DNA from 4 places in the Atlantibacter sp. MEI4A-1023 genome. Region 2 is predicted to be linked to each of the others. Evidence: predicted binding sites of a transcription regulator. Region 2 holds the regulator's gene; each other region holds the start of a gene.
The links. Region 2 encodes CRP, which controls carbon source genes, mostly activating them, when cyclic AMP is high. Its sites were predicted from a motif close to ATGTGANNNNNNTCACAT; they were not measured.

Region 1 (5,103 bases), 280 kb from region 2:
CGCTTCGCTGATTGCCCGGGTGAAGCCTTCAATATGGTAATTACTGGTGTGAACTTTCATCAACAACGCGGTGTTTTCACCGATCGCCTGCTGATAATCCGCCGGATGGGTACGATTGGTGGTGCCGACCTCCACCAGTTGGCAACCCGCCTGGCGCATCACATCGGGAATACGGAATGAGCCGCCGATTTCTACCAGTTCGCCACGCGATACCACCACCTCTTTGCCATCGGAACAGGCCGCCAGCATCAACAACACGGCGGCGGCGTTGTTATTGACGATGCAGGCATCTTCCGCGCCGGTAATGTCGCACAGCAGCTGCGCCAGCGCCCGGTCGCGGTGGCCGCGTCCGGCGTCGCCCAGATCGTATTCCAGCGTGATTGCAGAACGCATCACCTTTGCCACGGCCTCGATGGCGCTTTCCGGCTGCAAGGCGCGCCCCAGGTTGGTATGCAGCACCGTGCCGGTCAGATTGAACACCGCCCGGTACGCGCTCTGCGTGGCGGCGCTTAACCGGCTTTCACAGGCGGCAGCCCAGTGCTGGCTCCAGCCCGGCAGCAGGTGGGTTTCACGTACACACTGCCGCGCCTCGTCCTGAAGCTGGCGCAGCATATCGGCGACCTGGGTATGGCCCCAGTTTTCCAGTAAAGGTTGAAAAGCCGCATCCCGCAGCAGGCTGTCCGTTGAGGGGATCTGGCTATAGAGCGAACGGTTTTCTGTGGTCATGGCGCTGAATGGGTTATGGAAAATACCCATCAGTGTACAGGGGGCGATACCCCCTGTCATAGCAGGAGATCATGCCGTTGGCGGTTCAGTGCGGGCAAAGCTCTCGCGCTGGAACAAGGTTTCCACCAGTTTCACCAGTTTTGGGCGATCAACGCACCAGCCCGGCGACACGCGGCGGAAATTGAGATAACCAATGGCACAGGCCACAGCGATAGTGGCGACGTTGAGTTCATCCGCGTTAAGCGTGCCGTCCGCCACGTATTTTTCCAGCATATCCAGGCTGCGGCTGATTTTTTCGCGCTGGCGCAGCAGCTCGGTCTCGGACTGTTGCGCAGCCGGGCGAGCCTGTTCACGTACCGAGACCAGTCCCGCATCCATAATGCCGTCGGCCAGGGCTTCAATCTGGCGTACTTTCAGCGAGGCCATGGGATCACGCGGCAGCAGCGCCGGGGCGATCCCCAACAGCTCCAGATATTCCACAATAATGGGGGAGTTAAACCACACCTCGCCGTCGTCGGTCACCAGCGCCGGGACTTTGCCCAGCGGGTTGTACTGGACGATTTTATTCTGCGCTTCATACGGGGCATCGTTGACGAATTCAAACGTAATCCCTTTCTCAAGCATGATAATTGAAATCTTGCGTACAAACGGGCTGGTGTAGCTACCGACAAGCTTCATGACTGACTCCCTGGATAAACGCCAATAAAGCGATAAGTATGGCGCACTTCAGGCGAAATGGCAGGACGGCAATGCAACTTGCCGTCCCGTTTCCCTGATTAGTGATCGAGATAGAGATAGTGCATCCAGCTGGTCATGCGCAGCAGCACTTTGCGCATCACGGAGACGTGGGTGAAATGCTGCGAGTAGACGGCAACCTGGGCGTAAATGCCGTCCGGTAGCGCATCAATATCTTCACTGGGATCGAGAATAATCGTCGCTATCACCCCGTCGCCGCCGGGGGTAATATTGAGCGTTTGCAGCGTGCCCTGCGACTGATATGCGCCGGTAGGCACAATCGGGCTGATGCCCGCCAGTTTGCCGTGGAATACCTGGCCTGGCAGCGCGTTAAATACCACCTCCGCGTCATCGCCGGGTTGCAGACGCAGCAGCGAGTTCTGACGGAACGCGGCGATAACCTGGCGTTTTTGCTCGGGAATAAACACCATCACCGGGCGCAGCGGCAGGGCCGCCGCATAGGTGCCTGGGCGCACCAGCACCTGGGTGACGTAGCCATTTTCCGGGGCGCGCACTACGGTTTGCGACAGGTTGTAAGTCGCTTCCGCCACCTGGGCACGCAAACTGGCCACCTCTGACTGATCGCCAAACAGCCGGCTGTTGATTTGGCTTTTGATCTGCTGCTGATCGGCCAGCGACGCTTTCAACACCGCTTCCTGGGCCAGATATTGCTGGCGGGCAGTATCAATATCCCGTTCGGAAAATGGGTTGACCTTCGCCTGGCTGCCCCTCAAATAACGCTGATAATCTTTGAAAAATCTATCGCGTTCGGCAGTGGCTTGATCGGTAATCGCCACGGCTTCCTGCAATTGCGATTCCAGTACTTTGGTGGCGTTTTCCGCCGTGACTAAATCGGCCTGCAATTTTTTCAGCCGCGCGGCATAGCGCGTCGGGTCGAGCTTAAACAGCATCTCGCCCTTATTAATCAGCTGGTTTTGTTTTTGCGTCACTTCGATCACCACGCCTGTAACCTGCGGAACAATCGGTATAGAGATCACCGCCTTTTGCGCAGTAAAGGTATAAGGGTGGTTGTAATTCATTAATAAAATTAACGCGCCGACCAAAAATACGCCCCCCAGCGCCGCCGTAGGAATGGTCCATTTATTTACCGGTATTTTGAAAATTTTAAATATCAGCCACGCCAGCGCCACATAGGTGAGGATAATTAGCAGGTCCATAATTATTCACTCGTTTTATTGATTTCTGGAGGGTTCTTCTGACGCGCCAGCTCGTTTTCAAGCACGATAATACGCTGATTTAACGCATCAATTCTTTGGGTATCTTGCATTCCCCACCCGCGTTCTGGGCGATATAGCGTGGCCCATATCCATAAGAAGGGCCAAATAACATGAAGGGTAAAAAGACTGACCCAGCCAGCGACATGAATAGCATCGGCATGCGGGTGATTACGTTTTTTAGCAATTTCATAGGGGATGTCATGAATAATGATGATCCCGTAAAAAATCACCAGAAACACGACCACTAACACGCCAAGTGCAAAATAATTAAGAAACATTGTGGCCTCCATTGGGGAAACCCGCCTTGTCGCCACTGCGCTCATCCGCCGTCGCTTTCGGCAAAATCGTAGAAATGTCCTTAGTGATGGATAACGCTCAGCTTTCAGTGAGCCGATAGCGCTGTTATCGGGCTGTCATGATCTCTTGTTATTAAGTAGCCATTGCAAACCCGTACCGCTTGTTAATTCAATAATAGAATAATTTAGCAACGGGAGTAGCACATCATACCGAAGGATGATCGCCGTGTGCGGAATGTCGCAAAGTTACAGTCTGGCACCACGTCATAGTCAGGTTTGCTGTTGATCACATTCGGTTAAATCCGAGTCAATATTTATTGTGATCACCATCACAAATGAATAACAAACCAACCACGAAATAATGTGATCTTTGTCACATTTAACCCCGTAAAACTGCGCTTTCTTTACCTTTGTTCTTTTTTTACACATGGTATTTGTGATCTTGATCACCTCATATACCTGGCCTACCCCCTTTAAAAGGAGATATAAATCACATTATTTCCCATCAACTGGACAGTTGAACGATTCAGTGCCAGATTTCGCATCACCAGAACATTGAGCCGGCTACCTCTGCCGCCACGTTCACAATAAACCTCGGGCCGCAAGCCTGCGCGTAAACATAAGAAGGGGTGTTTTATGTCATCCGATATCAAGATCAGAGTGCAAAGCTTTGGTCGTTTTCTAAGTAACATGGTAATGCCAAACATCGGCGCATTTATCGCTTGGGGTATTATCACGGCGCTGTTTATTCCCACCGGATGGTTGCCGAACGAAACGTTGGCGAAACTGGTCGGTCCGATGATCACCTACCTGCTGCCGCTGTTGATTGGTTATACCGGTGGCCGTTTGATCGGCGGTGACCGTGGCGGCGTGGTCGGTGCCATCACCACCATGGGCGTGATCGTGGGCGCGGATATGCCGATGTTCCTCGGCGCAATGATTGCTGGCCCTCTGGGTGGCTGGGCGATTAAACATTTCGATAGCTGGGTAGACGGTAAGATCAAATCCGGTTTTGAAATGCTGGTAAACAACTTCTCCGCTGGCATCATCGGTATGATCCTGGCGATTCTGGCATTCCTCGGCATTGGCCCGCTGGTTGAAGCGCTGTCTAAAGTGCTGGCAGCAGGCGTTAACTTCATGGTTGTCCATGATATGTTGCCGCTGGCGTCCATCTTCGTTGAACCGGCCAAAATTCTGTTCCTGAACAACGCGATTAACCACGGTATCTTCTCGCCGCTGGGTATTCAGCAGTCTCATGAACTCGGCAAGTCTATTTTCTTCCTGATTGAAGCTAACCCAGGCCCGGGTATGGGTATCCTGCTGGCGTACATGTTCTTCGGTCGTGGCAGCGCCAAGCAGTCTGCGGGCGGTGCGGCAATCATCCACTTCCTGGGGGGTATCCACGAAATTTACTTCCCGTATGTGCTGATGAACCCGCGTCTGCTGATCGCCGTTATCCTCGGCGGTATGACTGGCGTGTTCTGCCTGAGCGTTCTGGGTGGTGGTCTGGTTTCTCCGGCTTCTCCGGGTTCTATCCTGGCGGTGCTGGCCATGACGCCGAAAGGTGCCTACTTCGCTAACCTGGTGTCTATCTTCGCTGCAATGGGTGTCTCCTTCGTGATCGCCGCTATCCTGCTGAAAACCAGCAAAGTGAAAGAAGAAGACGATATCGAAGCCGCAACCCGCCGCATGCAGGATATGAAAGCGCAGTCCAAAGGCGCGGCGACTCCGCTGTCTGCGGGCGAAGTGACCAACGACCTGAGCCACGTGCGTAAAATTATCGTGGCCTGTGATGCCGGTATGGGATCCAGCGCCATGGGTGCAGGCGTACTGCGTAAGAAAGTTCAGGATGCGGGTTTGACCAACATCTCCGTGACCAACAGCGCCATCAACAGCCTGCCGTCTGATGTGGATGTGGTCATTACCCACCGCGATCTGACCGAGCGTGCTATGCGCCAGGCACCGCAGGCCCAGCACATTTCGCTGACCAACTTCCTGGACAGCGGCCTGTACACCAGCCTGACCGAACGTCTGGTTGCCGCGCAGCGTCACACTGACAACGAAGCAAAAGTGCGCACCAGCCTGCAGGACAGCTTCGACGCCAACGA
Region 2 (5,103 bases):
GGGACAGCTTTCATCGCTATACCCGCCCTGAAATGGATATGGCGATCCGCAAAGCGCGCGACGTGGGCAGGCACATCAGCTATTTCGGGCCGGAGGCCAACGACTTTGGCCTGCTGGAACAGACTTTTAATCAGTACGGGCAAACCGGTACCGGGCAATCGCGTAAATATCTGCATACCTATGACGAAGCCGTACCCTGGAACCAGGTACCGGGTACTTTTACCCCCTGGCAACCGTTGCCCGAACCCACGGACGTGCTGTTTTACGAAGGGTTGCATGGCGGCGTGGTGACGCCCCATCATGATGTCGCGCGCCATGTGGATTTGCTGGTGGGCGTGGTGCCGATCGTCAACCTGGAATGGATCCAGAAGCTCATCCGTGACACCGGCGAACGCGGGCACTCCCGGGAAGCGGTGATGGATTCGGTCGTGCGTTCGATGGAAGACTACATCAACTTCATCACGCCGCAGTTCTCGCGTACCCATATTAACTTCCAGCGTGTCCCCACCGTTGACACATCAAACCCGTTTGCCGCGAAGGCAATTCCCTCGCTGGATGAGAGCCTGGTGGTGATTCACTTCAGGAACCTGGAAGGGATAGATTTCCCCTGGCTGCTGGCCATGTTGCAGGGCTCATTCATTTCCCACATCAATACATTAGTGGTGCCAGGCGGGAAAATGGGGTTGGCGATGGAGCTGATCATGCTGCCGCTGGTAAAAAGAATCATGGAAGGGCGAAAAATTTAAGGCGGCAACGCCGCCTTATTAAGCACTTATCCTTCAATCACTTCGTAGGAATGGGTGACGTTCACCGCTTTTTCCAGCATCAAGGCAACTGAACAATATTTCTCTGCCGACAGATCCACCGCACGGGAAACCGCCGCGTCTTTTAACGCTTTACCGGTCACGATGAAATGCAGGTTGATGTGGGTAAAGTAGCGCGGCGCTTCTTCACGGCGCTCGGAGGTCAATTTCACCTCGCAGTCGGTGATGTCATGACGTCCTTTCTGAAGGATCGACACCACATCAATGGCGCTGCAACCGCCCGCCGCCATTAATACCATTTCCATCGGGCTGGGCGCTTTGTCACCGGAGTTGCCGTCCATTAAAACCTGGTGTCCGGAAGCGGACTCACCGAGAAAAGTTAACCCTTCTACCCACTTCACTCTTGCCTGCATTTTGGTTACTCCAGTGTTTCAAAATTACTGACAGATTACGCGGCTGTAACAAAACGCGCAACGGATGAGAGCCAGGTCAAGCTGAAACGAGACAATAGGAGACACTCACGTAAAGCTATGCTAAAACAGTCGGATGCTACAGCGATACATTGATGTAATGCATGTGTGCATACGACCACACCTATTACAGGCCACAGGACGTTAAAGGCCCCTTCTCCGGCCAGGAGAAGAGACGATTGCAAAAACCCAGAGGGTTATTATTGTTGCTCTCTGGAGTCAGCTTAAAACAGAGGATAACCGCGCATGGTGCTTGGCAAACCGCAAACAGACCCGACTCTCGAATGGTTCTTGTCTCATTGCCATATTCATAAGTACCCATCGAAGAGCACGCTGATTCACCAGGGTGAAAAGGCGGAAACGTTGTATTACATCGTTAAAGGCTCCGTGGCAGTGCTGATTAAAGATGAAGAGGGCAAGGAAATGATCCTCTCTTATCTGAATCAGGGCGATTTCATCGGCGAACTGGGATTGTTCGAAGAAGGTCAGGAACGCAGTGCCTGGGTTCGCGCCAAAACGGCGTGTGAAGTGGCAGAAATCTCTTATAAAAAATTCCGTCAGCTAATTCAGGTTAACCCTGACATCCTGATGCGTCTTTCTTCGCAGATGGCGCGCCGTCTGCAAGTGACGTCAGAGAAAGTGGGCAACCTCGCCTTCCTTGATGTGACTGGCCGCATTGCACAAACGCTGCTGAATCTGGCTAAACAGCCGGATGCCATGACCCACCCGGATGGTATGCAGATCAAAATTACCCGTCAGGAGATCGGCCAGATCGTCGGCTGCTCCCGCGAAACCGTTGGCCGCATTTTGAAAATGCTTGAAGATCAAAACCTGATCTCCGCCCACGGTAAGACCATTGTGGTTTACGGTACCCGCTAAACCCTGCGAAACGGCGTGGCTACACGCCGTTTCATCCGATCTCACCCATGTGGCGACGCCTGATCTACCACCCCGAAATCAACTACGCACTTCGTCAAACCTTGGTGTTGTGTTTGCCTGTGGCGGTGGGTCTGGTTCTGGGCCATCTGCAACAAGGCCTCCTTTTTTCCCTCGTTCCCGCCTGCTGCAACATCGCTGGCCTGGACACCCCGCACAAGCGCTTCTTTAAACGCCTGGTTATCGGCGGGTCGCTGTTTGCCCTTAGCAGCCTCGCGGTGCAGTTATTACTGCTTAATTCCGTGCCGCTGCCGTTGGCGCTCTCCGGGCTGGCACTGATCCTGGGCGTCACGGCGGAAATCAGTCCGCTTCATGCTCGCCTGCTCCCGGCGTCGCTTATTGCAGCGATATTCACACTCAGCCTGGCGGGCTCTATGCCGATGTGGGAACCGCTGCTGCTGTATGCCCTGGGCACGCTATGGTACGGGTTATTTAACTGGTTCTGGTTCTGGGTGTGGCGCGAACAGCCGCTGCGCGAAACCCTGAGCCTGCTGTACCGTCAGTTGGCGGAATATTGTGAAGCCAAATACAGCCTGCTGACCCAGCATACCGATCCGCAAAGCGCGCTGCCGCCGCTGCTGGCGCGCCAGCAAAAAACCGTCGACCTGATTACCCAGTGTTATCAGCAGCTACACATGCTGTCGACCGGTAAGCATCACGGCTATAAACGCCTGCTGCGCACTTTTCAGATCGCGCTGGATTTGCAGGAGCATATTTCCGTCAGCCTGCATCAGCCCGAAGAGGTGCAGAAGCTGGTGCGCGAAAGCCACGCCGAGGCGGTGATCCGCTGGAATGCCCAGACGGTGGCGGCCCGCCTGCGGGAACGCGCCGACGATATCCTGTATCACCGTTATCCGAAGCGCTTTGAAATGGATAAGCAGATTGGCGCGCTGGAAAAAATTGCCCGCCAGCACCCCGATAACCCGGTGGGACAGTTCTGCGAATACCATTTCAGCCGTATCGCCAGAGTGCTGAAATCCCAGCGTCCACTGTATTCGCGCGATCTGATGGAAGATAAGCAGCGCCGCCTGCCCGTGCTGCGCGCATTGAAAAGCTATCTGTCGTTGAAGTCCACCGCCCTGCGCAGCTCCGCCCGTATTGCGGTGATGCTGAGTATTGCCAGCCTGGTGGGTAGCGCCCTGCACCTACCGAAACCCTACTGGATTTTAATGACCGTGATGTTCGTGACCCAGAACGGCTATGGTGCCACGCGGGTGCGCATTCTCCACCGAGCGGGCGGCACCATGGCCGGGCTTATCATCGCCGGGATCACCCTGCACTATCACGTTGCCGATGGTTACACCCTGCTGGCGATGCTGGTCATCACCATCGTGAGCTATCTCATCATCCGCAAAAATTACGGCTGGGCGACGATCGGCTTTACCGTCACGGCGGTGTATAGCCTGCAACTGCTCTCCCTGAGCGGGGAGCAGTATATTCTGCCGAGGCTGATTGATACCTTGATTGGCTGCCTGATCGCCTTTGGCGGCATGGTGTGGTTGTGGCCCCAGTGGCAAAGCGGCCTGCTGCGTAAAAACGCCCACGATGCGCTGGAGGCGGACCAGAAAGCGATACGCTTGATCCTCAGCGACGACCCGCAGCCGACGCCGCTGGCCTGGCAGCGAATGCTGGTCAACCAGGCGCATAACGCGTTATACAACTCGCTGAACCAGGCAATGCAGGAACCGGGATTCAATAGCCACTATCTGGAAGAGATGAAGCTGTGGGTGACCCACAGCCAGTTTATCGTCGAGCACATTAATGCCATGACCACCATGGCGCGAGAACACACCATGCTGACGCCGGACCTGGCGCAGCGCTATTTGCAGTCCTGCGAAATTGCGCTCCAGCGCTGCCAGCAGCGGCTGGAATATGACGAGCCGGGGGAAACCAAAGACGCGGTGATCCTGGATATGCCGGAAGCCCTGTCCCAGGGACCGTTAAGCGTGCTGGAACAGCATCTCCAGCGGATACTCGGCCACCTCGATACCATGCACACCATTTCGTCTGTAGCATGGCGTCAGCGGCCGCATCATGGGATCTGGCTAAACCGGCGGCTAAATAATCCGAAAGCGGTTAACGACTGACTTTCGCAACGGCCTGCGCGAAGCGCGTCATGCCTTCATCGATATCGGCACTATCAACCACCAGCGATGGCGCGAAGCGCATCACATCCGGGCCAGCGTTCAGCACCATCACGCCCGCTTCTGCCGCCGCGTGCAAAAACTCACGCGCACGGCCTTTGTACTGCGGTTTAAGCTCGGCGCCAATCAGTAGCCCCATGCCGCGAATGTCGCTGAACACGTCGTACTGCGCGTCGATCTGCTCAAAATGCTTCACGAACTGGGCACGTTTTTGGTTCACGCCAGCCAGTACATCCGGGGTGTTGATGATATCGAACGCCGCGCCGGCTACCGCACAGGCTAACGGGTTGCCGCCGTAGGTAGAGCCGTGGGAGCCCACATGGAACACCGAGGCGATATCCTGAGTGGTCAACATTGCGCTGATCGGGAAACCGCCGCCCAGGGCTTTGGCGCTGGTGAGGATATCCGGCGTCACGCCGTAATGCATATAAGCGAACAGATCGCCGGTACGGCCCATGCCGCACTGCACTTCATCAAACACCAACAGCGCCTGATGTTTGTCGCACAGCTCGCGCAGGCCCTGTAAGAATTCCGGGGTCGCCGCCGTCACGCCGCCTTCGCCCTGAATCGGCTCCACCACAATGGCGCAGGTGTGATCGTCAATCACCGCTTCCACCGCATGCAGATCGTTAAACGGCACGTGGATAATATCTGCCGGTTTCGGTCCGAAGCCGTCAGAATATTTCGGCTGCCCGCCAACCGACACGGTAAACAGCGAACGGCCATGGAAAGCGTTATGGAAGGCGATGATTTTGGTTTTATACGGGCTGTGGCGGGTAGAGGCGTAAT
Region 3 (5,103 bases), 2.0 Mb from region 2:
AGCCGTGACGCTGGCTCCCGGAAGGATGAGATAAGTATAACGCAGGTGGGGTGATTAATTATTGAACAGCACGATTTAGCGAGCCCCGTGAAAATCACCGCTGGACGAGGCGTTCCCGGCCTCGGGGTGTATTCTTAATACAATGAATAACATGGAGTGAACAGACTCGCGATGGATGTATCAGCACTCATTTCACAATATGGCTATGCGGCGTTGCTGCTGGGCAGTATGGCGGAGGGCGAAACCATCACCTTGTTGGGCGGCGTGGCGGCGCATCAGGGTTTACTGGCGTTTCCGCTGGTGGTGCTGGTGGTGGCGCTGGGCGGGATGATTGGCGACCAGGTACTCTATTTGCTGGGACGGCGCTATGGCGCGAAGTTGCTCAAACGTTTTAATAAACATCAGGATAAAATCGCCTCTGCGCAGAAGCTGATTGCCCGCCATCCGCTATTGTTTGTGCCCGGATGCCGGTTTATGTACGGTTTTCGCATTATTGGGCCGCTGCTGATCGGGGCCAGCCACGTGCCGCCAAAGGTGTTTCTGCCGCTGAATATTATCGGCGCGCTGGTCTGGGCGGCGCTGTTTACCACCCTGGGGTATGTGGGGGGCGAAGTGATTGCGCCGTGGCTACACTCCCTCGACCAGCACCTGAAACACTGGATTTGGCTGGCGCTGGCCGTGGGATGCGTGGCGCTACTGCGCTACGGCTTTAAACGCCGCCAGCGTAAAAAGCCTCACTCCTGAGGTTTAAACTGCGGGTTGGCGAGCATAAAACCACCGTCAACGATAAACGACTGGCCGGTGGCATAAGCCGCCTGCTCTGAACACAGCCAGGCCACCAGGCTTGCGATCTCTTCCGTGCGTCCCGGACGCGCCAGCGGCACCGTCGGCAGCGAGCCGGGTTTCACGTCTTCTTCATCCATATCATTCATCGGCGTGGCGATGGCGCCAGGCGCAACGGAATTCACCAGAATGCCGTGGCTCACCAGTTCCAGCGCCATTGATTTCGTCAGGCCGCCGAGGGCATGTTTTGCAGCCGTGTAAGCGCTGGCTTCGGGCAACGGCGTATGCTCATGAACCGACGTGATATTGACGATGCGCCCGCCCTCCCCCTGTTTCACCATCGCACGCGCGGCGATTTGCGAACACAAAAACGCGCCATCCACGTCCACGGTAAACACGTTGCGCCAGTCTTCAAACGGCATATCCAGGAATGCTGCTTTTGACATCGCCCCCGCATTGTTCACCAGCACGTCAATGCGCCCGAAACGGTCGATCAGTTCCTGAATGGCGTTCGCGCCGTCAGGTAAATGGCTTAAATCAAGCTGGACCATTTCCACGTTGCGGCCAAACGATCGCACCTGTTCGGCGGTCTCTTTGGCACCCTTGTCGTCGCTATGCCAGGTAATACCGATGTCGAAACCTTGCTGTGCCAGTAATTCCGCACATTTCTTGCCGATGCCGGAATCGGAAGCGGTCACTATTGCAACTCGTTGGGTCATGGGTCGTCCTCTCTGGATGCGAAGAAAGGATAAGTATAGAAAAGGAACAGGAGAGCAGCGTAAGCAAGGGTAAAGCCCGGTTTCTCGGCGGCGAAGCGGGAACCGCCTCGCCACTTTCTCAATCTTTCCTATACTCAGTTACGGATGTACTGGTTAACAAACAGAGGGAAAGAGATGAAAATTATTCTATGGGCGGTTTTGATTATCTTTTTGATTGGGCTGTTGGTGGTTACGGGTGTGTTTAAGGCGATTTTCTAAATCGTGATGCTATCCACGGGGTACGCCTGCCGGGCGTACCCGTCAATCGCCGCGGCAATCGACGGCGAATCCGTTAAGGTACGGATAGTGGTAAATAGTTCAGCCGCCTGCGGATAGGCTTTTCGTAAATAACCCAGCCACTGCTTAATGCGCGCCACATGGTACATGCCGGTGTCGCCCTGCTTCTCAAGCTGAGTGTATTTTTGCAGTAATTCAACCACCTCCGGCCAGGCCATCGGCGCTTCGTTGTATTTTACGACCCGGCTTAAATTCGGCACGTTCAGCGCGCCGCGCCCGACCATAACCGCGTCACAACCCGTGGCCTGCAAACACGCCTGACCGCTCTCCCAGTCCCAGATTTCGCCATTGGCGATCACCGGAATCGACAGGCGTTGGCGAATTTCGCCAATTGCCGCCCAGTTGATGCGCTCGGCTTTATAACCATCCTCTTTGGTGCGGCCATGCACAACCAGTTCGGTAGCGCCCGCCTGCTGCACCGCATCGGCGATGTCGAACTGGCGGGCGTCGCTGTCCCAGCCGAGGCGTACTTTCACCGTCACCGGTAAGTTTGCCGGGACCGCTTCACGCATCGCCTTCGCGCCGCGATAAATCAGATCGGGATCTTTGAGCAATGTCGCCCCGCCGCCGCTGCCGTTAACCAGCTTTGAGGGGCAGCCGCAGTTGAGGTCCACGCCCCAGGAGCCCAGCTCCACCGCGCGGGCGGCATTTTCCGCCAGCCACTGCGGGTGCTGGCCTAAAAGTTGAATGCGCACTAACGTGCCCGACGGGGTGCGGCTCTGGTGATGCAGTTCCGGGCAGAGTTTATAGAAGGATTTTGCTGGCAGCAGGTTATCCACCACGCGCAGGAATTCCGTGACGCACAGATCGTAATCGTTCACGTCCGTTAACAGTTCACGTACCAGGGAATCCAGTACGCCTTCCATTGGCGCCAGTAATACACGCATAGCCGACCTCAGTAAAAAAGAGGCGCTATGGTAGCGCCTGGCGACAAGAAGGGAAATGCATTTTACGCGATGCCATTGAGCCCGCCCGCTCCGCCGGGTATGCTGGCAAAAAATATAAAAATGCTGCACCTGCACCTCCCTCTTTTATCCCCTAAATAATTCAAGTTGCAGGACAAAGCCTGAAGGGCTTTGAACAGCGCTTGCGCTGGCCCCGAAGGGGCGAAGCCGAAGGCTGAGTCACGCGTCGACGCAGCGAATCCCCAGGCGCTTACATCAGTAAGTGACTGGGGTGAGCGAGTCAAGCCAACGCATCTGCAACGTGAAGAATGACGGGGTTAATACCTGACAAGGCTTGCAACTGTGCACGCCAGGCATACTTTTGATGCCATAAAATCATGATGTGATCTGTAGCACACAATTTTCTTTAATTGTATGATGAATGCATTCCAACAAGGTTATTGATATGAGCACTATGCTGACCACAATCTGGCACTTTGTCCGTGCGTTTATCCTGATTTATGCCTGTTTGTATGCGGGTATCGCCCTGGCGGCGCTGCTGCCTATCACCATTCCCGGCAGCATTATCGGGATGCTGATTATGTTTATCCTGCTGTCGCTCCAGATCCTCCCGTCGAAATGGGTCAAACCCGGCTGCAACGTGCTGATTCGCTATATGGCGCTGCTGTTTGTGCCGGTGGGGATTGGCGTAATGCAGTATGTCGATGTGCTGAAAGCGCAGTTCGGCCCGGTGGTGGTGTCGTGCTTTATCAGTACCCTGGTGGTGTTTCTGGTGGTGAGCTGGAGTTCACATCTGGTGCACGGCCAGCGCAAAGTCATCGGCCAGCAGGAGCCTAAACAATGATTGAGCATATCTGGTGGTCGCTGCCGTTAACCCTGGTGGTATTTTTCGCGGCCCGTAAGCTGGCGGCAAAATTAAAAACTCCGTTGCTGAACCCGTTACTGGTATCGATGGTAGTAATTATCCCGCTGTTGGTGTTCACCCATACGCCTTACGATCACTATTTCCAGGGCAGCAAAATCCTCAATGACCTGCTGCAACCCGCCGTGGTGGCGCTGGCGTTTCCACTGTATGAGCAACTTCACCAGATCCGCGCGCGCTGGAAATCGATCATCACCATCTGCTTTATCGGCAGTATGGTAGCGATGTTAACCGGCACCTCCGTGGCGCTGCTGATGGGCGCATCCCCGGAAATCGCCGCATCAGTGTTGCCGAAATCCGTCACCACGCCGATTGCGATGGCGGTGGGCGGCAGCCTCGGTGGCATTCCAGCTATCAGCGCGGTGTGCGTGATTTTCGTCGGGATTTTGGGCGCGGTCTTTGGCCACAGCCTGCTGAATATCATGCGCATTCGCACCAAATCGGCGCGCGGCCTGGCGATGGGCACCGCCTCGCACGCCCTGGGCACCGCCCGCTGCGCGGAGCTGGACTATCAGGAAGGCGCGTTTAGTTCGTTGGCGCTGGTGATTTGCGGGATTATCACTTCACTCATTGCCCCGTTTTTATTCCCGGTGATCCTGGCGTTCTGGTCGTAAAATTTGCGAGATGTCGCGCAAATTTGTATGAAAGAATTTTCGTTGCATAAATAACGAGATATATGTCACATATCAAGCCTCTCTGGCTCCGTAAACTACGGATCCAGTAACCGATATAAAGAGGCGTTGCCATGCATTCACGATTTCATACTGCCTTTGCCGGGCTTTCTCAGCCTCTGCAAACCGCGCTTGCTTCCCTGCTGGATGACGAACATTTTCCGGCGATGCTGACTGCCGAACAGTCTCAGCAGATCCAACGTCAGTGCGGGCTCAACGAAGACGAACTGGCGTTCGCTTTACTGCCGCTCGCGGCAGCGTACGCCGAAACCCCTATCTCCCATTTTAACGTTGGGGCTATTGCACGCGGCGTTAGCGGAAATTTATGGTTTGGCGCGAACATGGAATACCCGGGCATCGCGCTGCAACAGACTATCCACGCCGAACAAAGCGCCATTACTCACGCCTGGATGAGCGGCGAAACCGGTCTGCGGGCGATTACCGTTAACTACACCCCATGCGGACACTGCCGCCAATTTATGAATGAACTGAACAGCGGCCTCGATTTGCATATCCATTTACCTGGTCGCGCCGCCGCCAGGCTGAAAGACTATCTGCCAGACGCTTTCGGCCCGCGCGATCTGGATATCAAAACCACCATTTTCGACGCGGAAGACCACGGCTTTGCGGTAGAAGGCGATGCGTTGAGCCAACAGGCGATTAAAGCGGCCAACCGCAGCCACGCGCCCTACACCCAGTCGCCCTGTGGCCTGGCGATGGAATTGCGCGACGGCACTATCCTCACCGGCAGCTACGCTGAAAACGCG
Region 4 (5,103 bases), 2.0 Mb from region 2:
TGTTCAGGATGGTCAGCAGGCCAATCACGGTTACGAAGAAGTTATCCGCACGACCTTTGTATTTCGCCATCGCCGGGGTTTTACCAATCGCGTACATCGGCAGCAGACACAGCAGAGAAGCGATAATCGGCGCACCCATGGCTTCAATCAGGTCCAGGATGTTCGGGTTCGCGTAAGCCACAACCCAGGTGGAGCCCATGATGAAGACCATGCTGATGGTGTTCAGCTTGCTTTCAGAGATTTTGTTTTTGTCGCCTTTGTAACCAAACTTCAGGATCAGGCCGTTGAGACCTTCCAGGGTGCCCAGATAGTGGCCGAAGAAGGATTTGAAAATCGCGACCAGCGCAATCAGGGACGCGGCATATTCCAGAACGGTTGCGAACGTCGATTTGGTTCCGCTCATAGAGGCAAAGTGGTTAGCCAGGTAAGACAGCACCGGAATGTTCTGCGCTTTGGCTTCCGCCATGTTGGCCGGAGACAGCGTGAACAGGCAGCTAAAGGCAAAGAACATCACCACGGCAACCATCAACATGCTGGCGCGGGAGATAATCTGGGAGCATTTCTTCTCGGTGTACTCTTTACCGAATTCGCCTTCGTACTCTTCGCGTTTAGACACCACGAAAGAAGAGACAATCGGCGAGAAGTTAAAGGAGAACACCATGATGGATATCCCCAACCATACGGTGACCAGAATACCGTCATGGCCCAGCAGGGAGATATCCGCGACGCTGGCCTGCTCGATCACCGCACCGTTCCAGTAAGGGATCAGCGACAGGGAAATCAGCACCAGGCTGGCGATGAACGGGAATACCAGGAAGCTCATGACTTTCACCATCAGGTCTTTACCAAACCAGATAACGAATGCCATCAGCAGCAGCAGGAACAGCGCTACAAAGCCGCGGTTCAACGGTTCCATGCCAAGCTGGTTAACCCAGAAAGTCATAAAGGTGTTGGTGATGGTTACGCCATAAATCCACAGCAGCGGACAAATCGCGAAGAAGTACAAGAAGGTAATCACCACGCCGCCGGTTTTACCGAAGTGCTCTTCGACGGTTTCGGTGATGTTGCCCGATGGATTACTGCCGGACAGGCACAAGCGAGCCAGCGCGCGGTGGCAATAAAAAGCGATCGGGTAAGCCAGCACTAACATTAATAAAATTGGAATTAAGCCACCGAAACCGGCGCGAATCGGGAAAAATAATACCCCAGCGCCGATTGCCGTACCAAACAGACCGAGTGTCCACGTGGTGTCAGATTTACGCCAGGCGAAGCCCGACGCTTTCTGACCGGTTACAACAGTATTATCCAAACTCATTTGAAGTATCCTGTACAAAAATTATTAGTGAGTGGTTTCAAGACCGGTAATTTGCGATACGCGCGACAGGTCAATATTGCCACCGGAAATAATGCTAACGGTTTTCTTACCCTGGATATAATGATCAAGCTTGCCGCTTAATAATGCAGCGCTGGCTAAAGCCCCTGCCCCTTCAGTGATAATTTTATTTCTCTGGATCAGGTGAACCATACTGGAACGAATCTCTTCTTCGGTGACCAGTACAATATCCGTGACCAGATCTTTAACGATTTCGTACGTTAAAATGCCCGGACGCGCGACATCACAGCCGTCGGCTAACGTTCCGGCATTACGGTGATTGGTAATGTGGCCGGCATAATAAGAAGACGCCATTCCGTGAACGTTTTCTGACTGTACGCCGATAATATTAATGCGCGGGTTGATGGATTTAATTGCCAGCGCCACGCCGGCAATCAGTCCGCCGCCGCCGATTGGCACAATAACGTTATCCACATCGTATAAATCTTCAAGAATTTCAAGGCCAATGGTGCCCTGGCCGGCGATGACTTTTTCGTCATCAAATGGCGGGATAAATAAACGTCCTTCCATTTCCATAATTTCGCTGGCTTTAGCGATAGTTTCGTTAAAGCTATTTCCGTGCAGAATCACTTCCGCAGAATAATCGGTGGTTGCGGCCACTTTTGATTTCGGCGCGCAGGAAGGCATGACCACCTTTCCGTTAATTCCCAGCATGGCGCAAGAAAGAGAAACACCCTGAGCATGGTTGCCTGCTGAGCATGCGACAACACCCTGACGCTTTTCATCTTCAGTTAACGAACTTAATTTATTAAAGGCTCCACGAATTTTAAATGACCCGGTGCGTTGCATGTTTTCAAATTTAAGAAATATTTCTCCCTTGCAACGTTCGCTTAAATAATTGGAACGCGGTTGACCGGTTTTATAGATGCGCCCATTAAGACGGGTGCGGGCTTCCATTATGTCATGGATGGTCAGTGGAAGATTATCGTAGGTTATCATGGTAAATCCTTTCGTAGCCGTCTGATACAGAGTTTTATTTTCAAGACGCGGCGATCCTAAGGTACATCCACCACCATTAATGTGACACACACGTCAAAACGCCCCCGGTCAATGTTTTCGGAGAGTAATTAATTAAGAAAATGCTACGGGGTCGACATTTTAATAATTTCGGATTAATTTAACTAATGCGAATTAAATAAAAATAGTAATACCTCTTTAGGAGCAATATGTTTAAATTTAAATCAAAAGTTAATTCGTGAATTAAATGCAGCGCTTTTAAATAAACTATAAATTACACAGCTTACCAATTATTAACATATTATTTACTTATGGGTTGATTCATGATCATAAGCAGTCTGAATGTTTTTCAGCCAACGTTTTTTCTGCAAGCAAGTTTTGCCGATTTTTACACGTCTTTCCTTGCAGTTAAAAATGAGATTTGCGTCACAAAAAGATTGAATTCACCGGAGTGATGGTTTTATGATCGCCTTACTCCCACCATTTCTTAACCATCGCGATACTTCTCTATGACAAACAACACAGTCTCACGCAAAACCGCGTGGCTGCGGGTGGTTACGCTTGCTGTCGCCGCATTCATCTTTAACACCACCGAGTTTGTGCCGGTGGGTTTACTGTCGGACATCGCCAGCAGCTTTGGTATGCAAAGCGCCCAGGCGGGCATCATGCTGACGATTTACGCCTGGGTGGTGGGGTTGATGTCCCTGCCCTTTATGCTGCTTACCAGCCAGATTGAGCGTCGCAAGCTGTTGATTGCGCTGTTTGTGGTGTTTATCGCCAGCCATATTGTGTCGTTTCTGGCCTGGAATTTTGAAGTACTGGTTATCAGCCGCGTCGGCATTGCGTTCGCTCATGCGATTTTCTGGTCGATTACCGCCTCGCTGGCAATCCGCCTGGCCCCGGCGGGCAAACGCGCCCAGGCGCTAAGCCTGATCGCCACCGGCACCGCGCTGGCATCCGTGCTGGGTATCCCGATTGGCCGCGTGGTCGGGCAGTACTTCGGCTGGCGTACCACCTTCTTCGCCATCGGGATGGGCGCATTAATTACCCTGGTGTGTCTGGCGCGCCTGCTGCCGAAACTGCCGAGCGAGCACTCCGGTTCATTAAAAAGCCTGCCAGTATTGTTCCGCCGTCCGGCGTTAATCAGTATTTATATTCTGACGGTAGTGGTCGTGACCGCGCACTTTACCGCCTACAGCTATATCGAGCCGTTTGTGCAGACCGTGGCGGGGCTGAGCGAAAACTTCGCGACATATATGCTGCTGGTGCTGGGCTTTACCGGCATTATCGGTAGCGTGATTTTCGGCAAACTGGGCAACCAGCACGCCTCGCTGCTGATCGGTATGGCGATAGCCCTGCTGGTGTGCTGCCTGCTTCTGCTGTTGCCCGCCAGTCGTAACACATGGTCGCTGACCGCGCTGTGCGCCTTCTGGGGGGTGGCGATTATGCTGATCGCACTGGGGATGCAGGTGAAAGTGCTGGCACTGGCCCCGGACGCCACCGATGTGGCGATGTCGCTGTTTTCCGGCATTTTTAATATTGGCATCGGCGCGGGCGCGCTGGTCGGCAACCTGGTGAGCATGAATTTTTCAATGGCCTCGGTGGGCTATATCGGCGCGATCCCCGCGCTGGCGGCGCTGGGTTGGGCTGTGATTATTTTCCGCCGCTGGCCGGTGTCGCTGGAAGAACCGCCCCGCCAGGTTAACCCGAACTAAGCGCGCGTTTCATCACGCCCGCCAGCCAGGTGAACCCCGGGTTCCAGGCCAGGCGGGCGCGGATATTCTCCGGCAGTTGCTTACCCTCCGTGATAGCTGGTCACAATCTCAAGCACGCCGTTGATAATGAACTGCACACCCATACAGACCAGCAGAAAGCCCATCAGGCGTGAAATCGCCTCTATCCCGCCTTTGCCGACCACGCGCATTACCGCGCCGGAGCTCCGCAAACTGCCCCAGAGAATAATGCCGATAATGATAAACAGCAGCGGCGGCGCAACGGCGACAATCCAGGCCGGAAACGCATCGGAATGGCGCAGCGTGGAGGCGGAACTGATGATCATTGCAATAGTGCCGGGCCCGGCAGTGCTCGGCATCGCCAGCGGCACAAAGGCGATATTGGTGTCCGGCTCCTGATGGATCTCTTCGGCTTTGCTCTGCACCTCCGGAGCCTCATGGCCTTTAGCCGGCGGGAACAGCATCCGAAAACCGATAAACGCCACAATCAGGCCGCCAGCAATACGCAGACCGGGTATCGAAATGCCGAAGGTATCCATCACCAGCTGACCGGCGTACCACGCCACCAGCATGATGACCACCACGTTAATCGACGTCATCAGCGCCGTGCGGTTGCGCTCGGCGCTGCTCATATGGCCGGATAATCCCAAAAACAGCGCCACGGTGGTGAGCGGGTTTGCCAGCGGTAACAGCACCACCAGTCCAAGCCCCAGAGCCTTAAATAATTCCAGCATATCAATCCTCTTCCTGTGAATGGCAGGCGGAGTATAAGGAGGCCCGCGCCGGGATACCATCATCAAAGCGTAAGGTTTCGTCGCGTTCTTTACAAACCCGGTTTGCTGCCCAATTCCCTTCTGGTGCGAGTAACATTTCGCCATTAAAAGTTTAACTTATGAAACGTTTTAGCAGATCGTGTCATCTTCTTTTCATTCAGTTGACTTATATTTGCCTGGGCAATAATATCTGCCGTGACTAATCTACTTGCCTGGGCAAACACCGTGAATAATCCCGACGATCTGT

Region 1: ACVV26_RS00540 (PTS mannitol transporter subunit IICBA) is a predicted target of CRP. The motif match lies at 3,357-3,374, and genes of this name have one in related genera.
Region 3: ACVV26_RS14705 (CidA/LrgA family protein) is a predicted target of CRP. The motif match lies at 3,124-3,141, and genes of this name have one in related genera.
Region 4: ACVV26_RS11670 (sugar transporter) is a predicted target of CRP. The motif match lies at 2,765-2,782, and genes of this name have one in related genera.

The regions. Positions count from the first base shown of each region.
Region 1 is NZ_CM149568.1:104,857-109,959, reverse strand. It holds gene selA (L-seryl-tRNA(Sec) selenium transferase) at 1-726, opposite strand, end outside; gene ACVV26_RS00555 (glutathione S-transferase) at 796-1,404, opposite strand; gene ACVV26_RS00550 (HlyD family secretion protein) at 1,503-2,639, opposite strand; gene ACVV26_RS00545 (DUF3302 domain-containing protein) at 2,642-2,977, opposite strand; gene ACVV26_RS00540 (PTS mannitol transporter subunit IICBA) at 3,632-5,103, shown strand, end outside.
Region 2 is NZ_CM149568.1:387,501-392,603, reverse strand. It holds gene ACVV26_RS01825 (phosphoribulokinase) at 1-746, shown strand, start outside; gene ACVV26_RS01820 (OsmC family protein) at 773-1,177, opposite strand; gene crp (cAMP-activated global transcriptional regulator CRP) at 1,481-2,113, shown strand; gene ACVV26_RS01810 (YccS/YhfK family putative transporter) at 2,161-4,257, shown strand; gene argD (bifunctional acetylornithine/succinyldiaminopimelate transaminase) at 4,247-5,103, opposite strand, start outside.
Region 3 is NZ_CM149568.1:3,067,520-3,072,622, forward strand. It holds gene ACVV26_RS14685 (DedA family protein) at 172-744, shown strand; gene ACVV26_RS14690 (SDR family oxidoreductase) at 735-1,502, opposite strand; gene yohP (small membrane protein YohP) at 1,677-1,760, shown strand; gene dusC (tRNA dihydrouridine(16) synthase DusC) at 1,757-2,725, opposite strand; gene ACVV26_RS14705 (CidA/LrgA family protein) at 3,189-3,587, shown strand; gene ACVV26_RS14710 (CidB/LrgB family autolysis modulator) at 3,584-4,279, shown strand; gene cdd (cytidine deaminase) at 4,411-5,103, shown strand, end outside.
Region 4 is NZ_CM149568.1:2,423,829-2,428,931, forward strand. It holds gene tdcC (threonine/serine transporter TdcC) at 1-1,315, opposite strand, end outside; gene tdcB (bifunctional threonine ammonia-lyase/L-serine ammonia-lyase TdcB) at 1,340-2,332, opposite strand; gene ACVV26_RS11670 (sugar transporter) at 2,860-4,065, shown strand; gene ACVV26_RS11675 (MarC family NAAT transporter) at 4,146-4,817, opposite strand; gene marR (multiple antibiotic resistance transcriptional regulator MarR) at 5,082-5,103, shown strand, end outside.